3 regions of the Vreelandella venusta genome follow, and region 3 is predicted to be linked to each of the others. Evidence: predicted binding sites of a transcription regulator. Region 3 holds the regulator's gene; each other region holds the start of a gene.
The links. Region 3 encodes sigma-54, which starts transcription at its own class of promoters, with help from an activator protein. Its sites were predicted from a motif close to TGGCACNNNNNTTGCTNT; they were not measured.
Positions count from the first base shown of each region.

Region 1: the regulator sigma-54 is predicted to act here: its motif matches at 4,332-4,349, upstream of IR195_RS13890 (sugar phosphorylase).
Region 2: the regulator sigma-54 is predicted to act here: its motif matches at 4,344-4,361, upstream of speB (agmatinase).

Region 1 is NZ_CP065135.1:2,922,167-2,929,845, reverse strand. It holds gene IR195_RS13905 (c-type cytochrome) at 1-311, shown strand, start outside; gene dsbG (thiol:disulfide interchange protein DsbG) at 758-1,537, opposite strand; gene IR195_RS13895 (TlpA family protein disulfide reductase) at 1,608-2,360, opposite strand; gene IR195_RS13890 (sugar phosphorylase) at 2,530-4,299, opposite strand; gene nrdR (transcriptional regulator NrdR) at 4,538-5,041, shown strand; gene ribD (bifunctional diaminohydroxyphosphoribosylaminopyrimidine deaminase/5-amino-6-(5-phosphoribosylamino)uracil reductase RibD) at 5,041-6,207, shown strand; gene ribBA (bifunctional 3,4-dihydroxy-2-butanone-4-phosphate synthase/GTP cyclohydrolase II) at 6,280-7,446, shown strand; gene ribH (6,7-dimethyl-8-ribityllumazine synthase) at 7,451-7,679, shown strand, end outside.
Region 2 is NZ_CP065135.1:3,721,586-3,729,264, reverse strand. It holds gene IR195_RS17370 (carbohydrate ABC transporter permease) at 1-179, opposite strand, end outside; gene IR195_RS17365 (ABC transporter substrate-binding protein) at 243-1,523, opposite strand; gene IR195_RS17360 (ABC transporter ATP-binding protein) at 1,553-2,683, opposite strand; gene IR195_RS17355 (sigma-54 interaction domain-containing protein) at 2,798-4,210, opposite strand; gene speB (agmatinase) at 4,411-5,361, shown strand; gene IR195_RS17345 (YjiH family protein) at 5,499-6,881, shown strand; gene IR195_RS17340 (5-guanidino-2-oxopentanoate decarboxylase) at 6,893-7,679, shown strand, end outside.
Region 3 is NZ_CP065135.1:2,624,245-2,631,923, forward strand. It holds gene lptB (LPS export ABC transporter ATP-binding protein) at 1-402, shown strand, start outside; gene IR195_RS12695 (RNA polymerase factor sigma-54) at 508-1,923, shown strand; gene hpf (ribosome hibernation-promoting factor, HPF/YfiA family) at 2,022-2,330, shown strand; gene ptsN (PTS IIA-like nitrogen regulatory protein PtsN) at 2,335-2,805, shown strand; gene rapZ (RNase adapter RapZ) at 2,880-3,794, shown strand; gene IR195_RS12715 (HPr family phosphocarrier protein) at 3,841-4,110, shown strand; gene pmbA (metalloprotease PmbA) at 4,182-5,522, opposite strand; gene yjgA (ribosome biogenesis factor YjgA) at 5,619-6,140, shown strand; gene tldD (metalloprotease TldD) at 6,184-7,638, opposite strand; gene IR195_RS12735 (YhdP family phospholipid transporter) at 7,638-7,679, opposite strand, start outside.

The DNA.
Region 1 (7,679 bases), 300 kb from region 3:
TAGATACCGCTGCAGGGTTTATTTACAACAATATGCCGCTCGGACAGCCACGCTCGTTAAGTGACCAGGATGCCTGGGACATTGCCTATTACATGACTAGCCAAGAGCGACCGCAAGACCCCCGTTACACGGGTGACGTTGCTGAGACACTAGAGCGCTTCGGCCCCACCTTCCATAAGCGTTCGCTTTATGGGCAAGTACGTGAGCATGATGGCCATGTCCTTGGCGACCATGCGAACTTTGGCGAAAAAGGCGATATCCAGCCATGGAACGTCGGTATGCCGCGTTTTGAAAACCTCTCAGACGAGTAACTAGCTGAGCAGCAGCGATACAAGCATCGCAATCAACGCGTCAGGAAAAAATCACTAGCCCGTGGTGGTATAACCCACGGGCTAGTGATTAGTTTGAGGATAGTGGATGGAAGCTTTAAAACTTGCTTATATTGTCTAATGCCAGTTAGTTAAGGCTGACTGGCATTATCCCCTAGCCCCATATAGCAAAGCGGCCACCTCCTCAAGCGAGCGCCGCACGTCATTCCTGAGTCACCACACTGTCATTCCCGAGTGGGGTAATCGGGAATCCACCTTGACCTTGGCCTGCAGCAGCTCGAAACCTCAGATCAACATGGATTCCCGCTAAGGGCCTGCGGGAATGACGAAGTGGCAGAGCCTTCGGGCATGACGATGGTGGCTCGAAGGGCTTGGGTGAAGTCACCGTCAGGCACTTATTAAACAAAGAAACAGCCCAATTGTCTGCTTTAAGGCGCTTCACCGCCCATCATTTCAATTAAGCGCTCCTCGCTGGGTAAGCCTTGAATTCGGTCGATACGTAAACTGCCACTGTCTGTCTCGCGCTGAAAGGCACTGGTGGGCGTAGCGTACAGGCCTAGCTCTTCAAAAAGCTGATTGTTGGCATAGACCTGTTCTTCAATATCTCTAGGCTGGGCGCGGGCTGAAAGTGAATCGCCGCTGCTGTGGTCATGTAGCGCGGCAGAAGGGTCGTCTGCACCAAGTATCGTGGCCGCCAGAGCGGGACTGTTCGGGGCTAAGATGCCCACCATAATATGGCGCAGCTGCACTTCACCAGCCTCTACCCAGGGGCGGCTTTGTTGCCACAGCTGGCGACAGTAGGGGCAGTTAGCATCGGTAAAGGTATAGATAACCCGCGGCGCGTTTTCATCGCCATCTTGAATCCAGTGGCTCTCTTCCAGTAACGCCCAAGTTTGCGCTTCAAGCGGAACCCGAACATGCTCCTCTATCTGTGCTTCGGAGAGGTCGTTGCCTTGATCATCCATTAGTGTGCCGATAATGGTGTGTTGGCCATCAGGTGTTAAATAAATCGCCAGCTCTTGGCCCTGCACGCTAGCACCGAAACCGCGCATGCCCCCTGGTGCCTCAAACTGGCCGTGAATCGTTATCCCCTGATTGGTGAGCGCTTGAACCGGTGCAGGCAATTCTTCGGCATAGCCTGTGGAGAGGTTGCCAATGCCCGTTAATAGTAACAAGGTGCTTAAACGAGACAGGGAAAAGTATTTCATAAGTAAGTCCTTATGTTTGAATGATACGCAGTGTAAGCCAGTAATGTTATGAGCAAGGTAGGAGGTTATCTCAACGTAATCGTTTCAAGCCTTGTTGAAGCGTTGCCCGGGAAAGTTCGCCAAAGTGCGTGTTCACGAGTTTTCCTTGCGCATTATAAAAAAGGGTAGTGGGCATGGCGTGAGCCCCCGTTGCTCTCCCTAATGCATTGCTTTGGTCAAGCCACACATTCTCAAGTGAAAGGTCATGCTGATTCATAAATGTCTCAATGTGCTGGGCACTTTCCCCCTGATTAACAAACACAAATGTGATGTCCTGCTGGGTGTTTTGAGCTTCCTCAAAAACAGGCATTTCTCGAATACAGGGAGGGCACCAGCTTGCCCAAAGGTTAACAACCAGGGGCTGCTGCGTTTGCTTGGCAAGCTGGGGTAGGCTGGTAGGGTGGCCGTTTCGGTCTAATAAAGCGGTGGTAGGGAGTGGGCGCGATTGCTGTTCGATGAACAGCGTGCTACCAACCAGCATCCCCCAAGTAAGCAATCCCGCAAACAAGGCGCCGCTTAAAGGCCTGCGTTGGCCAGCAGAGCGCCAGAGAGCCCAGCTCGCGTAACCCAGTCCAGCAATAAAACCGGCTGCTAAATCAAAGCCACCGTCACGGATATCTAAGCGGGAAATAATACCGTCATACGCTTCCCAGTAACGCACGACAAACGCGACTCGAGCAGCCAGGAGGCCAATAAAAAATACCGTTATAAGCGTATCGCCGACCGCTACACGGTGTCGTCGCCCTAGTAACGCTCCTACCAGAAGCGCTATCAAAAAAGCCACTATTAAAACCAGCTGATGAAGGCTGAAACCCAAAGGGCCAATGACAATGCTTTGTTGCAGCATAATTAACGATTAACTCAGTCAATGTTGAATGCTGCAGTATCTCAGTCGTCGATTATTTGACGATTATATTGCCTCATTGCTGAGACATTATGCCGCAATGCATTTCTCACGTATCTGCCACCATCCATCTTATTGCATAAGGAGGAAGCGCGCGCTCCTCCTGGGCATTTTGCAGATCTAAAGCACGCCAAGCATGTTGGCTAAGTGCCTGCTCTAGTGCTTCACCTACATTATCTAATGGCAGTAGCGTATCAGTGACATTAAATAGGGCAAGCAAGCGGCGGCCGTCGCTGAGTGGGCCTCGCTCAATGGCTAACACTTCAGGCGGTGTAGTCAGTACGCGTTGTGTGGCGTTGGGGTGGAAGCAGGGCTCTGTGCGCCGAAGTTCCAGCAGGCGGCTAAGCGCATGAAACACATCGTGGGTCGGCGTTGAGGGGCTTTCGAGTAACAGTGCTAACTCATCACGCTCCCAGCGGCGCCGATTAATTGAGCGCAATCGGCCGCTGCGCTCCACTCCTTCGACATCGTTAAGCGTGCCGGTCAATGTATGAATATACAGAGCGGGAATGCCCTGTAGAGTGAGCATAATTGCTTGGCTGCACAGAAAGCGGGCAATTTGCCAAGGGTCTGGTCCTCTGCGCGTGCCGCGCATGGCCTCAAACCAAGTAATATTGATTTCATAGGGCGAGTCACTGCCGTCGGGATTGCTCCGCATGCTGACAAAGCCACCAAAGCGATGCATCAGTTCTAGCAGCGCATCTCGCTCATGGTCGGGTAGCAGCCCTTCTAAAGGGCGCACGCCAATACCATCATGGCTGGCGGTGAAGTTTAAATAAGTGCAGTGTCTGGGCAGTATCGGCAGGCTGGCAAGCCATGTTTGAAGGGTAGTGGCTTCACCGCGGGTGAGGGTGTGCAATAACAAAGGAGGCAGGGCGAACTGATAGACCATGTGGGCTTCGTCTGGCGACCCGTTGGCTAACCGCTCTAGGCCAAAGTAGCTGATGTTTTCTGCGTGAGGGACGTTCGTTTCGGTAATTATCAGTGTGCCCGGCGCTATTTCATCGACAATGGCGCGCAGTAAGCGGACAACCGTATGGGTTTCGGGAAGGTGGATGCATGGCGTGCCCAGACGCTTCCATAAAAATGCCACTGCATCCAGGCGAATTATGCGCACGCCTTGTTGGAGGTAGAACAGCAAGATGCCAACAAACTCGAGCAATACGTCAGGATTTTCAAAGTTTAAATCGATCTGATCTTCTGAGAAGGTTGCCCATACATGGCGCGTGCCCCGACGCGTGGAAATGGGCACCAGCAGCGGGCTGCTACGTGGACGAACCACGTCAGAAACATCGGTTTCCGGGTCTATCTCTATAAAGTAATCACGACCTGGCAAGCTTCCGGTTAAGTAATCCACAAACCACAGCGACTCGCGAGATACATGGTTGAGCACTAAGTCGCCCATCACGTCATAGTGGTTTGCCAGCTCACGGATATGCTGCCAATCGCCTAGCTCTGGATTAACCTCGCGGTAATGAATGACTGAAAAGCCATCATCGCTACTCCAAGGAAAAAAAGGCAGCACATGCACGCCGCTGATACGCTCCCCCAAATAGCGCTGAAGGAATTCATTAAGCACAGCAAGCGGCGGTGTTTCCTCTGCCACAATGGAGTCACCGTAGCTAATGACCCACTGGTCTTTTTCGCTCCATGTTGGTGCATTATCGCTTTCAGACGCGGTATTTTCGGTTATGGCTGGCGTCTGTGATGTATTGCGAAAGTGCTCAATGTGTTGTCCAAGACGGCGTTGTACCTCGCTGGCGCGGGGGCCGTAGAGGTGCGAAAGGAGCGGGTGGACTGTCTGCTCAAATGGGGTCATAGGGGTGTCCTCTTAAACAACCTACGACAAACGCTGCAGCTTGTGTGCCAAATCGTTACAATGCTAGGTTAATGCCGCGTTTAAAGAAGCGACTATTTCTGCTTGCAAGCGCCCTTAAACTGCATGCCGTTGTAGCGCGTGGCTACTCCGCTGCTAATAATAGTTTGCAATATTGCTTATATGTGCCGTTATCCGCACAAGCTGACACGCTGCACGTACTGACAACAGGTTGACTGCCATGCATTGCCCTTTTTGTGGTGCTAATGATACTCGAGTGACCGACTCGCGGCTGGTAGCCGACGGTGACCAAGTGCGCCGTCGTCGCCAGTGCGCTAGCTGCCAAGAACGCTTCACCACATATGAAACCGCAGAGTTGATTATGCCGAGGGTCGTAAAATCCGACGGCTCACGCGAAACCTTTAACGAGAGCAAGCTGCGTGCAGGCATGTTGCGAGCGCTGGAGAAGCGTCCGGTCAGTGCGGAGGCAATAGAAGCTGCTGTGGAGCGTATTCGCCAATCGCTTCGTGCCCGCGGGGACCGCGAAGTTAATGCGCGGGATATCGGTGAAGCCGTCATGAAGGCATTAAGTAACCTGGATCAGGTAGCGTATATCCGCTTTGCATCGGTATATCGTAAGTTTCAGGATTTAGACGAGTTTCGTGCTGAAATAGACCGTCTTTCTCAAGATCCTGGCGATCACCCTGCATCAGCCCGTAGCGTCCCGCAGCGCGGAGAGGATTGATGAAAGAGTTAACGGAGCAGAGCTACACCCGTGCTGACCATCAATTCATGGCGCGTGCGTTGCAATTAGCGGCGAAAGGGCTATATACAACTGACCCCAACCCCCGAGTAGGCTGTGTTATTGTCCGCTACGATCAGCACGCTGAAGGGCAGGTGGTTGGCGAAGGCTTTCACCTGCGTGCTGGTGAGCCTCACGCAGAAATTCACGCGCTTAACGCCGCTGGTGCAAAGGCAGAAGGCGCAACGGCTTATGTCACGCTGGAACCTTGTTCCCACACAGGACGCACTGGTCCTTGTGCCGTTGCGTTAGCGGAAGCCAACGTTGCTCGCGTGGTGGTCGCAATGGTTGATCCTAACCCTTGCGTTAGTGGACGCGGTATCAAGCGGCTTCGAGAATCAGGAATTCAGGTCGATGTTGGGCTGCTGGAGCAGGATGCCCGTGTGCTGAATCCTGGCTTTATTTCCCGTATGCAGCACAAACGTCCCTTTGTACGTTTAAAAATGGCCATGAGTCTGGATGGCCGCACTGCTATGGGCTCTGGAGAGTCGCAGTGGATTACTGGCCCAGAAGCTCGTAGCCAAGTGCAGCGTCTGCGAGCGCGTTCAAGCGCTATTCTGAGCGGCGTTGAGTCTGTCATTATGGATGATTCACGGCTGACAGTGCGCGCAGACCAGTTGGGGCTAGATAACTCAGATACAGTAAGTCAGCGGCAGCCACTACGCGTTATTTTGGATTCGCGTCTACGGTTACCGTTAGCGGCAGCTTGTCTTCGTGAACCCGGCCGCACATTGATTATTACTACTGAACACCACAGTGAAGAGAAACGCCAAAAGCTGAAAGCTGCAGGTGCAGACATTAAGGTGCTGCCCGCGGCTCAAGAAGGCCGAATCGACCTCACGGATATGCTGAACTGGTTAGCTGAGCATGAGCTGGTAAACGAGCTGCTCGTAGAAACCGGTGCTACCCTGGCAGGCGCGCTGTTAGATGCAAATGTGGTGGATGAACTACAGTTATTTGTTGCTCCCACGCTTTTGGGAGGCGAGGCTCGACCACTTTTTGCGTTGCCCGGCATGACCCGCATGGCCGACCAGAAGCGCTTAACTATTAAAGAAATTCGAGCCGTTGGCAATGACTGGCGCATCATCGCTAAACCGTGCACTGACTAGCGCGCTGGGCCAGAGCAAGGTACCCTGACGCGCGAAATCGCATGTGCGGCGACCACTTATTTGGGAGATTCCATGGCGCATTCCTCTTCAGAGGGTTTGTCCCCTATCGCTGAGCTGGTGGAAGATATTCGCCAGGGCAAAATGGTGATTCTCATGGATGATGAGGATCGCGAAAACGAAGGTGATATCATCATGGCGGCTGAAAAAGTTCAGGCCGAGCATATCAACTTCATGGCACGTTATGCCTGTGGGCTTATCTGCATGCCCATGACTCGCGAGCGTTGCGAGCAGCTAAATCTACCGCTGATGGTGCGTGACAATGGCTCTGGGTTTGGCACTAAGTTTACGCTCTCCATTGAAGCGACCGAGGGTGTAACCACCGGCATCTCAGCAGCTGATCGTGCGCGTACCGTTCAAGCGGCAGTGGCGGCGAATGCCAAGCCGACGGATATCGTACAGCCAGGGCACATATTTCCGCTGATGGCTGAGCCAGGTGGCGTACTACGTCGAGCTGGGCATACTGAAGCAGCCTGTGATTTAGCTTCTTTAGCAGGCTGTGATCCCAGCGGCGTCATCTGTGAAATCATGAATGACGATGGCAGCATGGCGCGTCGGCCTGAGCTTGAAGTGTTTGCTAAAAAGCATGGCATCAAAATTGGCACGATTGCTGATTTGATCCACTACCGTATCGTCAATGAGCAAACGGTGGATGCGGTTGAAACAACCAGTGTGATGACGGCTCACGGGGAACTGGCGCTGCATGTGTTCCGCGACCGTATACAAGGTGCCCATCATTTGGCGTTAGTTAAGGGGCAACCGACGCCAGAGCAGGCGACGACAGTGCGTGTTCACTTAGCGGATACGCTGCGTGATATCGTAGGGTTAATGAAAGATGAGCAGTGCCGTTGGGATGCCCATCGTGCACTGGAAGAGATCGCTAATGCGTCTGCGGGGGTCTTTGTGTTGATTGACGATGGTCGTCCTCACCAAGACTTGAAAGATCAACTGGATATTTTTCTGGATCGCGTGCGTCAACCGCGCACCAGCGATTCGGACGGTTCAGGTAACTACTTAACGATTGGTACTGGCTCGCAAATCCTACGCCATTTAGGGGTAGGCAAAATGCGGCTACTCAGTTCACCGTGGAAATTCTCGGCGCTCTCCGGTTTTGATCTCGAAGTTGTCGAGCGTCTAGGACCCAATGACACGGCGTATGAGCCAACTTCTCAGCAGGAATAAATTGATGCAATCCCTTTCGCAAGTTGAAGGCACTTTTGTGGATGTCGATGGCCGTTATGTCATCGTTGTAGGTCGCTTTAACCACCATGTGGTGGATAGCCTGGTGGAAGGCGCTATTGATAGCCTGACACGCCACGGCGTTGATGCGGACAATATTCATCTTGTCCACGTACCCGGTGCTTGGGAGCTGCCGCTGGCAGTAAAGCGTGTCCTTAACGTTATGAAGCCCGACG
Region 2 (7,679 bases), 1.1 Mb from region 3:
ACCTGATAATTTTCAAGGCCGACGAATTCAGTGGGTGCACCGCGAAAGCCGGGTAAAAACAGACTGTTAATAAGCGTCGTTATGGTCGGTAAATAAGCAAACGTCGTCAGCAGTACTGCAGCGGGCAGTAGCAGAAGCGCACCGTAGAGCTGCATTTTGCGGTGGTTGGTGAATGACATAGGGACGTACCGCACGTTGGAAAAGCCGGGGCGCGCCCCGGCGAACAGTAAAACGGCTAACGATTAGCGGGCGTAGCGGCGTAACACGCTATCGGCCTCTTGCTGCGCTTGGCTAAGCGCTTCTTGCGCTGTCATTTGGCCGGTCAGCGCTGCTTGCACGGCGTTATCCAGTGCGCGGCGAATGCGGCCACCCTGATAAGTGGAAAGCTCTGCCGTGCCGTGTTCAAGCTGGTTGCGGGCGACCGCGGCAGGTGGGAACTCTTCCACATAGCCTTGTAGCGCGTCGGTTTCGTAGGCAGCGGGGCTAACGCCCATATAACCAGTCTCAATCGACCAAGCGGCAGCACGCTCGGGAGCGGTCATCCAGCGAATAAACGTCATCGCTGCGCGCTGCTCTTCTTCAGTCGTATCTTCAAAAATGTAGAAGTTACCGCCGCCGGTGGGGCTGCCACGCTGGGTTTTCATCGGCAGCATGGCGACGCCAAAATCAAAATTGGCTTCGCTACGTACGGCGGTCAGGTTGCCCGTGGTGTGCCACATCATTGCCGTGGACTGTTCAAGGAAGTTCTGGCGCAGGGTGCCCCACTCAATGGTGCCGTCAGGCATGGCATTGTGCTCGGTGGCTAGCGATACCCAGTACTCCAGCGCTTCAACCGCTGCGGGGTCATCGAAGTAGACCTCGGTGCCATCTTCGCTCATTAGCCGGTGGCCGTTCTGAAAGGCAAAGGCCTGGAACATCCAGTAGGGGTAGCCGGTCGACGGTACCATCACGCCCCACTGCTCGCCATTGGAGGCTTCGCGCACGGTGGCGGCCATCTCGGCCATCTCTTGCCAGTTTCCTGGGGGTGTTTCGGGGTCTAGGCCAGCGGCTTCAAAGGCGTCTTTGTTCCAGAACAGGACGATGGTGGAGCGCTGGAAGGGGATGCCGTAGGTTTTGCCATCCAACTGGCCATTTTCCATCAGCCCTGGGTAGAAGCTATTGAGCCATTCGCGCTCTTCAGCGGTTTCGACTAGATCATCAAAAGCGACGATGGCGTTCTGCTCAATCAGCTCGTAAAGATCAATGGAGAACATGACCGATAGCTGCGGCGTTTCGCCCGCTTCCATTGCCGACATAGCGCGCACGCGGGTGTCGTCGTAGTTACCGGCGTAAATCGCTTCCACATTGATATCGGGGTACTCGCTTTCAAACTCTGCCACCAGCGTATCAACGACGTCGGTGAGTGCACCGCCCACTGCGACCGGGTAGTACATGGTCAGATCGACGCTATCCGCGTTTACCTGGGCGGCGCTTAACAAGCCCGCTGCCAGGGCGGTCATTGCAAAAGGGGTACGCAAACGCATAAGAGACTCCGCAAGTGTCAATACTGCTGTCAGTGTTGGAAAGAGCCCACCGCCGGTGGGCGAGGAACGCTTCGATATGAGCTGGGTAAGGGGAGCGGCGTCAGGTCATCCCGCCGCAGACCTTCGGCATCGAAAAGGTGTGTATTCTCTGGCGTCCAGTAGAGGCTGCATGGCTGACCTGCCAGCGCCTGCTTGCCGCTAAGCCGCACGCGTAGGGTGTGCGACCCCACTGCCACATAAGCAATGGTATCCGCTCCCAGGTACTCTTCACTTAATACGTTAGCGGGTACGCCGGAACCGGGTGCGATACGCAGTTCGATATCTTCCGGGCGGATGCCCAAATGTCCGCCAGCGGCATCCAGGGGGGCTACGGGAGTACTTGGTTCACCTTCGATAACAGCGCCATTTTTACCGGCCACTAGGGGCAGCAGGTTCATGGCAGGGCTGCCAATGAAACTGGCGGCAAAAGCGCTAGCAGGGCGGTTATAAAGCTCGTCCGGGGTGCCGTCCTGGACGATTTTGCCGTGCTGCATCAGAATTACGCGATCTCCCATGCTCATCGCTTCCACTTGGTCGTGGGTGACGTAAATCACCGTCATAGTCAGGCGACTGTGTAGTGCTTTGATTTCCCTACGCATGTCGCTGCGCAGCCGAGCGTCCAGATTGGATAGCGGTTCATCCATCAGGCAGATCGGGTGTTCGGAGATAATTGAACGCGCCAAAGCAACCCGCTGGCGTTGGCCGCCGGAAAGTTGCGCAGGTTTGCGGTCTAGGTAATCGGTTAAATCAACCAGTTCGGCGACCTTAGCCAGTCGCTGGCGCTGCTCATCTTTGGGTACCTTGCGGCTGCGCAGGCCAAAAACGATGTTGTCGGCAACGCTCAAATGCGGAAACAGCGCGTAGGACTGAAACACCATGCTCAGCCCACGGTCGCCGGGCGGCAGGCGGGTAACGTCGCGCTCGCCGATATAAATACGCCCGTCGCTGGCCTCTTCCAGGCCCGCGATCATGCGCAGCGTGGTGGATTTACCACAGCCTGAAGGGCCGAGCAGAATGACAAATTGCCCAGGCGTGACGTCGAAGGAAATGTCATCGACGGCAGTGGCCGCGTCCCAACGTTTAGTGACGCGTTCCAAGCGAATACGCGATTGGTTTGACATAGCACACACATCACCGGCTGCTGGTTGTTATTGGTTCAGCTTGTGTTGAAGGTGTTGCCGTTGCATGACACTTACATGGATGGTTGATGACAGCCGTTGTGTCAAGCAGAAAATTCACTTGGTGACTTTGATGCCATAACGCTGCAGCCTGCGCACCACGCTGGATTGACTAATCCCCAGCCGTTCAGCGATGGCGTACGTGCTGGGAAGCGTTTTGCTCAACGCTTCCAGTGTTTCGCGCTCTAGTCTGGCTAGGTACTGCTTTAGGGTTTCTTCGGGGGCTAAGGCGGCTCTTGGCGAAGAGGTTGGCGTTTGCGGCAGATTAGCAGGGGGCTGCTGCGTAGGAAGGCTAGGTGCTTCAATTTGATCCGTTGGGCTGGAGAGCCAAGCTCTTTCCAACCAGTTTTCAAGCTCGCGGACGTTACCTGGCCAGTCGCTTCCCATTAACGTTGACCACACTGGGTTGTCCAGGATTTTTTGCCGCCCATAGCGTTGGTTAAGGCGTTTCAAACAGGCTTCCACGAGGTCAGGAATATCTTCTCGGCGGTCGCGTAAAGGAGGAAGCGTGACCGGTATGACGTTGAGACGGTAGTAAAGGTCCAGGCGAAATAGGCCTGCTTCTACTTGTTTAGCTAGATTCTGATTCGTGGCGACAACTAAGCGAAAGTCCACTTTGCGCGGTCGTGTATCGCCTAACCGGGTAAGGCTGCCGTCCTGGATGACTTTTAATAGTTTGGTTTGCATTAATAAGGGGAGCTCACCGATTTCATCGAGAAACAGCGTGCCTCCTTCCGCTTGCTCTAATAAACCTGCTTTTCCTTGGCGAGCCGCGCCGCTGAACGCGCCGGGCTGATAGCCAAACATCTCAGACTCAAATAAGTTTTCGGGAATGGCCGCACAGTTAACCTCAATAAAGGGATGGTTATGGCGTTGGCTCCAACGGTGCAACTGTTTGGCAAACGCGGTCTTCCCCACGCCCGACTCTCCCAGCATCAACACATTAGCGTCCGAGGGAGCGACCCGTTTGAGAAGCAAGGCGACTTCACGCATAACGTGACTTCTCACTTGTAAGTTATCCAGCGCGTCGTCCAGCGCTTGTTCCTCGGCACCGTGGGCTGCTTGGCTACGTTTTAAGTGCTCACTAAAGCGTTTCTGGAGTAGTGCATATTCGTCTTGTAGGAGCTGCAAATCGGTTAAGTCTCTGGAGCGGCTGATAACACGCTCTAATTTTCCATTCACAAAGACGGGGTAGGCCTGAGCTATCACACGGCGCCCGGTACCGGTTACCTGCATCAGTTGGGCCGGCTGGTGGGTGCGCATTACTTCCAAGGTGATGGATGGCTTCAAAATGCCTGCTTGCTGCAGCTGGTAAACGCTACTACCTAGCAACTCTTCCCGGGGCGCGCCATAAACAGCCTCAGCGCCGGGGCTGATATCAAGCACTTGACCCTCCCCACTGACGATAAAGAAATGATCGTTGGCGGTTTCGACAATGGTTTTTAGCACGCACTTATCTATTTCACTCACAGCGATTGTCTCTTGAGTAACCTGCAATTCATTTTTGCATCAATGATGCATGAATGACTTAAGTGTACGTGATTTTGATTCATTACTGCATCGGTAATGGCTGGGAACCCTATTGTTAGGGCGTTCAGAGACTTGGCATGTTCTGTGCAATGTATGTGGTTATTCAGCGCTACAACATGAACAACGCCAAGGAGATCTGTATGTCTGATTTTAACCAGCCGCTTGGGGGCAATAGTATGCCGCGCTTTGGTGGGCCAGCTACTATGATGCGTTTACCCGCTCAGGAAAGTGCTGCTGGCTTAGATGCGGCTTTTATCGGTATTCCAATGGATATTGGTACGTCTAACCGCCCGGGTACGCGTCTTGGCCCACGTCAGATTCGTGATGAATCTCGCATGCTTCGACCCTATAACATGGCGACCCGCGCCGCCCCGTTTGAAAGTTTACAAGTGGCCGATATCGGTGACGTGCCCATCAATACGTTTCACCTGCCCAAAAGTGTCGACATCATCACGGCCTTTTATGATGACGTGCTAAAACACAACTGCATTCCGCTAACACTGGGTGGCGAACATACTCTGACACTGCCCATTTTGCGTGCCATTGCCAAAAAGCATGGACCAGTGGGGCTGATCCATATTGATGCCCATGCCGATGTGAACGAGCACATGTTCGGTGAGCCGATTGCCCATGGCACGCCGTTTCGCCGCGCCCAGGAAGAAGGCTTGTTAGCCCACGGCAAAGTGGTGCAAATCGGTCTTCGTGGTACCGGTTATGCCGCTGAAGATTTTGATTGGTGCCGCAGCCAGGGTTTCCGTGTTGTTCCCGCTGAAGAGTGCTGGCATCGCTCGCTGGCCCCCTTGATGAAAGAAGTGCGCGAGCAGATGGGCGATGTGCCTGTCTATATCAGCTTCGATATCGATGGCCTGGACCCTTCCGTTGCCCCAGGAACGGGAACGGTAGAGATGGGCGGGCTGACCTCAGCCCAGGGGCTGGAAATTGTCCGCGGTGCGGCAGGCTTGAACATCGTCGGCTGTGATCTAGTGGAAGTGTCGCCTCCTTATGATCCCAGCGGTAATACCGCATTGATGGGCGCCACACTGCTGTACGAAATGCTCTGTGTGCTGCCGGGCGTGAAACACAGTGATTAAGCTGTCCTGAAATAGCTAATAAATAAAAAAGCGCTTACCTGACAAAGCGCTAATGGTCAGAGAAATGGCAGGCTGCTTATTGCCTGCCAGGACGCCACCAGCCCACCTCCAATAATCACTTCCAACAGGTGAACCGTATGTCTTTCTCTCAAGTAAAATTGGATGACGCCGAGCCGTCGACTCCAATCCATCGTGCTCATTTGCTGAAATTTTTGATCCCATCTTTAATTGGCATCCTATTGTTTTTGGTGCCTTTTCAAGTGGGAGGTACGATTAACATTGGCATGGGGCTGATGGCCGATGGGTTGCAGTCGTTGCTTGGCTCTGCGCTACCTGTCATTGCCATGCTAGTCCTATGTTTGTCTGTGGTGATAACGCTTTACGTTAAAGTGGCAAAGCCCAACTGGGCGCAACGTGGTCACTTTCAAGAGATGTTTGACGTCGACACTATTTGGGTAGTGATGCGCATCTTAGGTGCCATTTTTGTCGTCATGACCTTTTTCCAAGTCGGCCCCGAATTTGTGACAGCATCGTATACTGGCGGCGTAATGCTCAATGATTTAGCGCCGGTGCTACTGACGTTCTTCTTCTTTGCGGCGATTCTGCTACCGTTTCTAGTCGAATTTGGCTTTATGGAATTTATCGGCACCATGGTGCGCAAGCCGTTTCGGAAGATTTTTAATCTCCCAGGACGCAGCGCTATCGATGCAACGGCCTCTTGGATGGGGTCAGGCACCGTGGGTGTATTGATCACTGCCCAACAGTATGAGCAGGGGTATTACAATGCTCGCGAGGCATCGGTCATTGCAACGAACTTTTCAGTGGCTTCCATCGCGTTTAGTTTACTGGTGACGAACTTTGTTGATATCAATCATCTCTTCGTACAGTTCTACTTTACGGTAGTCATGTCAGGGTTGATTGCTGCCATCATCGTGGCACGGATTCCCCCTCTATCGCTCAAATCTAACGACTACTACGAGCCTGTTGGCTGCCAGTTACGCGAGAAACGCACCGAAAATGTAGGGCTGTTTCGTTACAGCTTGCTCCAGGCAACTCGCCGGGCAGCGGATGCGCCAGGGCCAAAAGAGCTGGTGCGTTTAGCACTCCTCAACGTGATTGATATCTTTTTGACACTGCTGCCTTTGGTATTTGCCATCGGCACTGTCGCGCTGATTTTAGCCGAGTTTACGCCGCTGTTTACCTGGCTCTCTTACCCCATGGTGCCAGTGCTTGAGTTGCTGCGTATCCCTGAAGCACAAGCGGCTGCGCCAGCGACGCTGGTCGGGTTTGCCGATATGTTCTTACCAGCGGTGCTGGCGACGAATATTGAAAGCGAGCTGACCCGCTTTGTGATCGCTTGCTTGTCCATGACACAGCTGGTGTATATGTCGGAAATTGGTGCGCTACTACTTAAATCAAAAATCCCTATCAAGCTCTGGGAGTTAGCCGCCGTTTTCTTACTGCGCACGGCCATTACGCTGCCCATCATCGCCTTTATGGCCCATACATTTTTCTTCTGAGGGGGCCTGTCATGAACGCTGACGCCATGCGCAATCACTCAACGACGACCTGTGCCGAGCTGTTGATCCGCCTGCTGCGCGAAACCTATGGAGTTCAAACTCTGTTCGGTATCCCTGGCGTTCACACGGTGGAGCTGTACCGAGGGCTTGAAGGTAGCGATGTGCGCCACGTAACCCCGCGCCATGAGCAGGGTGCCGGGTTTATGGCCGACGGCTATGCCCGCGCCAGCGGTCAGCCTGGGGTATGTCTGATTATCACTGGCCCGGGAATGACCAATATTGCCACTGCGATGGGCCAAGCCTTAGCAGACTCTATCCCCATGCTGGTGATCTCCAGCGTTAACCGCCGCGATACGCTGGGCATGGGCCAAGGTCGGCTGCACGAGCTGCCCAGCCAGCAGCAGATGATCAGCGGCGTGTCACGCTTTAGCCACACGCTATTAGATGCCAATACGTTGCCTGATGTGCTGGCTCGCGCCTTTGCGATCTTCAATGGTGCGCGCCCTGGTCCGGTGCATATTGAAATTCCGATTGATCTGTTCAATGCACCGGTGAAGGCTCCGGCCAGTTGGCCAGCGCCATCGCTTTACCGAGCAGCGCCTGACCCGGATGGGCTTGCCGAAGCTGCCCGCTTGTTAAAGGCCGCGAAGCAACCTTTGCTGCTGTTAGGTGGTGGCTGTGTGGCAGCGCCAGAGGCTGCGCGGGCACTGGTAGAGAGGCTTGATGCCCCAGCGGTGACGACTATCAACGCTAAAGGGCTGCTGGGTCGCGACCACCCGCTAGACTTGGGGGCTAACG
Region 3 (7,679 bases):
CTCGATCGCAGCGCTCGGGAGCAGCGCCTTGAGTCGCTACTGGAAGATTTTCACATCACTCACATTCGTGACAACTTCGGCATGAGTCTTTCAGGCGGAGAGCGTAGACGTGTTGAAATTGCACGCTCCCTCGCGACAGAGCCTGCCTTTATTCTGCTTGATGAGCCGTTTGCCGGCGTTGATCCGATCTCAGTAGGCGATATTAAAACGATCATTCGAGCACTCAAAAAACGCCATATCGGCGTACTGATCACCGACCATAACGTCAGAGAAACACTAGATATTTGCGATATTGCCTACATTGTAGGTGACGGCCATATCATCGCCAGCGGCCCCCCTCAGGAAATTCTCAACAACCAACGGGTAAGAGACGTTTATTTGGGGGCTGATTTCCGCCTGTAAACAGCCACCTGCAGAAAAAATAGTATGGGTGGCATACTTATTGCACTTGCACCAAGCCATAACTCGCACTAGGGTGGAGCTTTCTGATTAACGAGTGGTTCTCAGATGGTCATGAAAGCTTCTCTTCAATTGCGTATCGGTACACAGCTGACCATGACACCTCAGCTGCAGCAGGCCATAGCCCTGTTACAGCTATCAACGCTGGACCTCCGTCAAGAAATTCAGCAAGCGCTTGATGCCAACCCCATGCTTGAGCAGGAAGACGAGTTCGGCGAGCAGGCCGTTAGCGAGCCCCAGGAAGCTGAGTGGTCCGAAAGCATTCCTAACGAGCTCTCTACTGACAGTGACTGGTCAGACACTTATCAAGACCTGGGTAGCCATGGTGCCAGTGGCGAGGGGCCAGACTTTGAGCGTCAAGCCGCTGGTCAAAGTTTACATGGCCACTTACTTTGGCAACTCGCCATGACAGATTTTTCACCACGCGACCATGCCATTGCTGAAAGCCTCATCGATGCACTGGATGCCAACGGCTACCTCACACAGCCGCTCAATGACATTCGCGAAGGACTTAAAGCCCAAGGGCATGAAGGCCTTAGCCAGCGTGAAGTTGAAACAACCCTGCTGCGTCTTCAACAGTTTGAACCCACCGGTGTATTTGCTCGCGACCTGCGAGAATGCTTAATGCTGCAGCTCGCCTCACTCCCCGAAGATACACCGCTGTTGATGCCTGCCAAGCGGCTAGTGCGTCAATTTCTTGAAGCGCTCGGTAAAGATGATGCGCGCCTGCTAAAGCGACGGTTAAGTCTGGATGATGAGCAGCTTGATGACGTCATTCGTTTGATCCGCAGCCTTGATCCCCGCCCTGGGAGTGCCTTTGGCGACACAGATGACAGCTACGTAACGCCAGATTTAGTCGTCCGCCATGACCACGAAGGATGGCACCTGGAGCTAAACCCAGAGGCGCTGCCGCGCTTGCGCATTCAACCTGACTACGCAAGCCTCATCAAACGGGCTGACAAGAGTCAAGATAACCAATTTTTAAAAGAGCATCTTCAGGAAGCTCGCTGGCTCATCAAGAGCCTTTCAAGCCGAAATGATACGCTGCTGCGGGTGGGTCGAGAAATCATCGCTCGCCAGATAGGCTTTCTGGAACACGGTGAAGAAGCCATGAAACCGCTGATCTTAGCCGATATCGCAGATGCCGTGGAAATGCATGAATCTACTATTTCCAGGGTCACCACCCAGAAATATATTCATACTCCGCGTGGCGTGTTCGAGCTCAAATACTTCTTCTCAAGCCAAGTAAGTGGCCAGGATGGCGGCGACAATCACTCCAGCACTGCCATCCGAGCGCGAATCAAAAAACTGGTACAAGATGAGCCGCCCGGAAAACCCCTCTCAGACAGCCGCCTCGTGGCGCTATTGGAAGAGGGTGGCATTCAAGTAGCAAGGCGAACGGTGGCCAAATATCGTGAATCAATGGGTATTCCCTCTTCAAGCGAGCGCCGCCGTTTACGCTAATAAAACAGTGCTAACGAGACAAAGTCCGTCTAGGGGCTTTGCAATAGCGCAAAAAGGGTTACAATCGAAGAACAGTCCGATGGATAAGGAGCACGTCAATGCAAGTAAATATCACTGGTCATCACGTAGATCTGACTGACGCCTTGCGTGACTATGTAAATGAGAAGCTGGAACGCGTTGAGCGCCATTATGACAACATCACCACCGTACAAGTAACCTTATCTGTTGAGAAGGAGCGTCAACAGGCTGCCTGCACCCTGCATGCTGCCGGAGCCGATCTACACGCAGAAGCATTAGACAATGATATGTACGCTGCAATTGATGCACTAGCGGACAAAATTGACCGTCAACTCGTTAAACACAAGGAAAAAGCACAAGCTCGCGCCCAAGGCGCCGGCGTGCGTTAACTCAATGACGTTGGAAACCATTCTTCCCCCGGAGCGCGTGCTGTATGACGTCCCCGGGGGTAGCAAAAAAAGGGTGCTGGAATTTTTCAGCACCTTTATTGCGCAAAATACGCCAAGCCTAGATAGCCAAGAAGTCTTCAGCCGCCTGATAGGTCGTGAGCGCTTGGGCAGCACTGGAATAGGCAACGGCGTTGCTATTCCTCACGCTCGTAGCCCTCACTGTAGCTCACCTATTGCTGGTTTCTTAAAGCTAGCTGAGCCCGTAGACTTCGATGCTATTGATGGCGACCCCGTCGACCTTGTTTTCGTACTTTTAGTACCCGAAGAAGCGGACGACACGCACTTAGCCTTACTAGGGCAAGTGGCGTCCATTATGAACAGCGTTGACACACGTCAGCAGCTTCGTAGAGCGGCTAGCCAACGTGAGCTATTGGACCTTATAACAGCAAAAATTCGTGAACAACCTGTTAGCTAAACGGTCCACCGTTAGACACTGCCTACAAGTTCAACATTTACCTTCATTTTTATTGGCATGCCAAGAGACACTCTATGCAACTGGTGATCATTAGCGGCCGTTCTGGGTCCGGTAAATCTATCGCCTTACAAGCGTTAGAAGATCTTGGCTATTGTGCCATCGATAACCTGCCGGCCATGCTACTCAGCTCTCTGGTGGATGAGCTTCGTGAGCAAGGGGCACGTCCCCAACTAGCGGTAAGCATTGATGCGCGCAATTTGCCTGCTGCACTAAAGCAGCTGCCAAAAATGCTCGAATCTTTGCGTCAGAAAAGCATTCACTTTCAGGTTATCTATCTAACCACCGATGCCCGAATTCTGCTTGAGCGATATTCAGCTACGCGTCGTCGCCACCCCCTGACGCGTGACAGTGACATGACGCTCGAAGAGGCCATCAATAAAGAAGAAGAAACCCTGCTAGACATCCGTGATCTTGCTGACCTGATGATCGACACATCACGTCTGTCGGTTCATGACCTGCGTCGCCGGATAACGGATCAGGTTGCTCAACAGCGTGAAGATAGATTAACGCTGACACTAGAGTCATTTGGCTATAAGCGTGGCGTCCCACTTGATGCTGATCTCGTCTTTGACGTGCGCTGCTTACCAAACCCGTACTGGGATCCTACACTGCGCCAATACACTGGCCGTGACGCCAATATCATCCACTTTCTGAAGGGATATCCCGTCGTTGAAGAAATGCGCAATGATATCCAGACATGGTTGGAAAAGTGGCTACCCGCTTACCAAAATAGCCAACGCAGCTATATGACGATTGCTATTGGCTGTACCGGTGGGCAGCACCGCTCTGTCTTTATGGTGGAACAACTAGCGCAAATGCTGGTGAAACAAGCGGGAGAGGTTCAACTCCGTCATCGTGAGCTAGGCCTGCAGTACACGCTCAGTGAACAGCAGCCTTCCACATCCCCGCCTTCAACAAACGCGCAATAAGCAACGCCTTTTTCTTCACGACCCCACTCGGCAAAAAGGAACCAGAGTGCCAGAAAGAATCTTAACGCTCACTAATCAGCGCGGCCTTCATGCTCGCGCAGCGACAAAACTCGTCAAGTGTGGCCAACAGTTTTCGGCCAAGATTCACGTTTACAAGCAACAGCAAATGGCAGATGCGGCCAACATTATGTCGTTGTTAATGCTGGCCGCTCCTTGTGGCACTGAACTTAGAATCCAAGCGGAAGGCGACGACGCCGAACAAGCACTAGAGGCGATTGAAGCTCTGTTCGACGCGCGTTTTGACGAAGAGCACTAACATCAGTGAAGAGTACTAACATCAGTAAAACAGCGTCAGCCAACGTGTTAGCTGAGCCGTTAGGCAAGTTGTTAGTTACCAGCGACGGTCATTGCATCAATTAGCCAACTACCCGTGTGAATACTGCCACGGGTATCGGTATCATCACCGACTGCAACTAAGCCAGCAAACATGCTATTCAAATTACTGGCAATAGTGAACTCCTCGATGGGATGCTGTATTTCGCCATTGTCTACCCAGAAGCCTGCAGCGCCTCGTGAATAGTCCCCAGTCACGCCGTTAACCCCCTGCCCCATTAGTTCAGTCACCCAAATGCCACGCCCCATCTGCTTCAGCAAATCATCTCGCGGCGTCAGCGGCGCCAACAGACGTAAATTGCGCGCCCCACCGGCATTCCCTGTCGATTGCATGCCCAAGCGCCGCGCACTGTAAGCAGACAGCATATAGCTGGCGACACTACCCTGATCAATAAAGCGATTATTACGAGTCTGAACGCCTTCAGCATCAAACGGCGAGCTAGCCGTGGCTCCAATCTCCATAGGCCGTTCTTCCAAGCCAAACCAGCTCGGGAATAGCGGGCTACCTAAACGATCACATAAGAAAGAGGATTCGCGATAAAGCGCCCCACCTGCCAACGCTCCCATTAAGTGACCTACCAGGCCGCTGGAAAGCGACGGGTCAAACAGCACCGGGAAGGTGCCTGTTGGCGGCCGCTGAGCGCCTAACCGACGTAGCGTGCGTGACGCCGCTTCGCGGCCAACCTCCGCAGGATCACGAAGCATGGCGGGATTACGAGCCGAAGTATAATCGTAATCGCGTTGCATACCCTTCTCATCCTGTGCAATCAGCATGCAGGAAAGCGAATGGCTGCTGCCTTTCTGGGTGCCGAGGAAACCGTGGCTGTTAGCATAAACTCGCACTCCCTCACCACTGGATAGCGAAGCACCTTCCGACTGATGAATACCCGCTACGTCACGCCCCGCTTGCTCACATGCCAGCGCCAATTCGATTGCTTCGTCAGTCGTCAACGCCCATGGATAATGTACTTTAAGGTCAGGCAGGTCAGTTGCCATTAGCGATGCATCTGCCAACCCTGCGGCAGGATCCTCACCCGTATAACGGGCAATTGCCAGGGCTTTCTCTACCGTGGCTTTAATTGACGCACTGCTGGCATCAGTAGATGAGGCACTGCCCTTGCGCTGCCCAACATATAGCGTAACGGCAATCCCTTGATCACGTGAAAGCTCGACGGTTTCAACTTCACCAAGACGCACGCTTATCCCAAGGCCTTGATCTACACTAGCGCCGACCTCGGCAGCATCTGCGCCTAATTTTTTTGCCAGCGCAAGCGCCTCTTCAGCACGCTGTGTTAACAGCACCTGCTGGGCCGCTGCATCAAATGCTTGTGCCATTTTGGCCTCCTTTTCGCCTGAATCGCATTGGCGGATCAATGTTGTGGTCGCAGCCTGATATAATGCTGCAAACGAAACTAATTAGTGAGTTCTAGTATGCCTAAGCAACGTCCCGAGCCCTTCGATATTGATGAACAAGAAGAGCGCCCCAGTAAATCGCAGCTCAAGCGGGAAATGCATGCTCTCCAGGCGCTTGGCGAAACGCTTATCGCGATGAAACCTGCCGAACGCGCAAAATTTCCGCTCTCTGACGACATGTTACGCGCCATAGAAGAAACCTCGCGCATCCGCTCCCATGAAGGCCGCCGGCGCCATATGCAATATGTGGGCAAGCTTATTCGCAAAGAAGACCTTACTGCCATACAGGGTGTCTTCGACGCTATCGAGCAAGAAAAAGAGCAGCGCGATCATGCCTTTCACCGACTAGAAAAATGGCGCGATCGGTTAATCGAAGAAGGTGACAGTGCTGTTGATCTATTTATGGCGGAATACCCTAACGCTGATCGTCAGGCAATACGACAACTGGTACGCAATGCACGCAAAGAGCGTGAGCAAAGTAAACCACCAACCAGCTCGCGTAAGCTGTTCAAACACTTACGCGATACGCTGGCACTCTAACCCTTGCATGCCTCAATGACTGAGTCATAAAGACCAAGCCAAGTTACGACGACTGGGTACCGCCAACAGTCAGCTCATCCAGCTTAAGGGTGGGCTGACCAACGCCTACCGGCACTCCCTGCCCCTCTTTGCCGCACACTCCGATACCGGTGTCCATCTCCATATCATGGCCAATCATTGAAACACGTCCCATTGCCTCAGGGCCGCTGCCAATCAAGGTTGCACCTTTAACAGGCGCGGTAATTTTGCCATCTTCAATGAGGTAGGCTTCGCTGGCTGAAAACACGAACTTGCCTGATGTAATATCGACCTGACCACCACCAAAACTGACCGCATAGATACCGCGCTTAACACTTTTGATAATGTCGGCGGGTTCATCTTGGCCTGCCAGCATGACCGTATTGGTCATACGCGGCATCGGCAAATGGGCAAAAGATTCGCGTCGCGCATTCCCCGTTGGTGCCATATTCATTAACCGGGCGTTAAGTTTGTCTTGCATATAGCCCGTTAAAATACCGTCTTCAATCAGCGGTGTGTATTGCCCGGGCGTGCCTTCATCGTCCACGCTTAACGAACCACGGCAGTCAGCAACGGTAGCATCGTCGACAACCGTCACGCCTTTCGCCGCAACACGCTTGCCCATCTGCCCTGCAAACGCTGAACTGCCCTTACGATTAAAATCGCCTTCTAGCCCGTGGCCTACCGCCTCATGAAGCAGAATACCTGGCCAGCCTGCGCCGAGAACAACAGGCATTTGACCAGCAGGTGCATCGACTGCTTCGAGGTTAACCAGGGCTTGGCGAACAGCTTCTTTTGCATAGCGTTCCGCTACGTTTTCATCTCGCAGCCGGGACATAGAGTAACGACCGCCCCCGCCAGCACTACCTCGCTCTCGCCGGCCGTTTTTAGCTGCGATAACACTCACGTTAAAACGCACTAATGGGCGGATATCTGCCGCCAAGGTGCCATCACTAGCACGTACTAACACCACTTCATAAGTGCCTGACAATGAGGCACTCACTTGGCTAATACAGGGGTCAGCTGCGCGCGCGATGCGGTCTGCTTCTTTCAACATCGCCACTTTTTCGTCAGCTGTAAGCCCCGCCAACGGATCAAGTCCTGCATAACGACCGGCAGCGCTGACAGCCACTACCGGCTGCCCAGGCAGCTGTTTACCGCTTCGCACAATGCCCGCGGCGGTACGCCCAGTATCCATTAGCGCATCTGCGGTAATTTGATTGGAGTAGGCAAAGCCTGTCTTTTCACCCGCCAAGGAGCGCACACCAACACCGCCATCAATGTTATAGCTGGCTTCTTTTACCTCACCATCTTCTAGCACCCAGCCCTCTTGCCAAGTACGTTGGAAGTAGAGATCGGCATAATCGATGCCCGCTCCCATGGCGTAAGACAGCCCTGTATCCAAGGCATCCAAATCCAGGCCACTTGGTGTTAACAAAATCGAAACAGCGGTATTTACATCGCTCTTATGTGCGGTCATTAAGGGCCTTCTAGAGTGATCTGCGGCGACGTCCACGGACC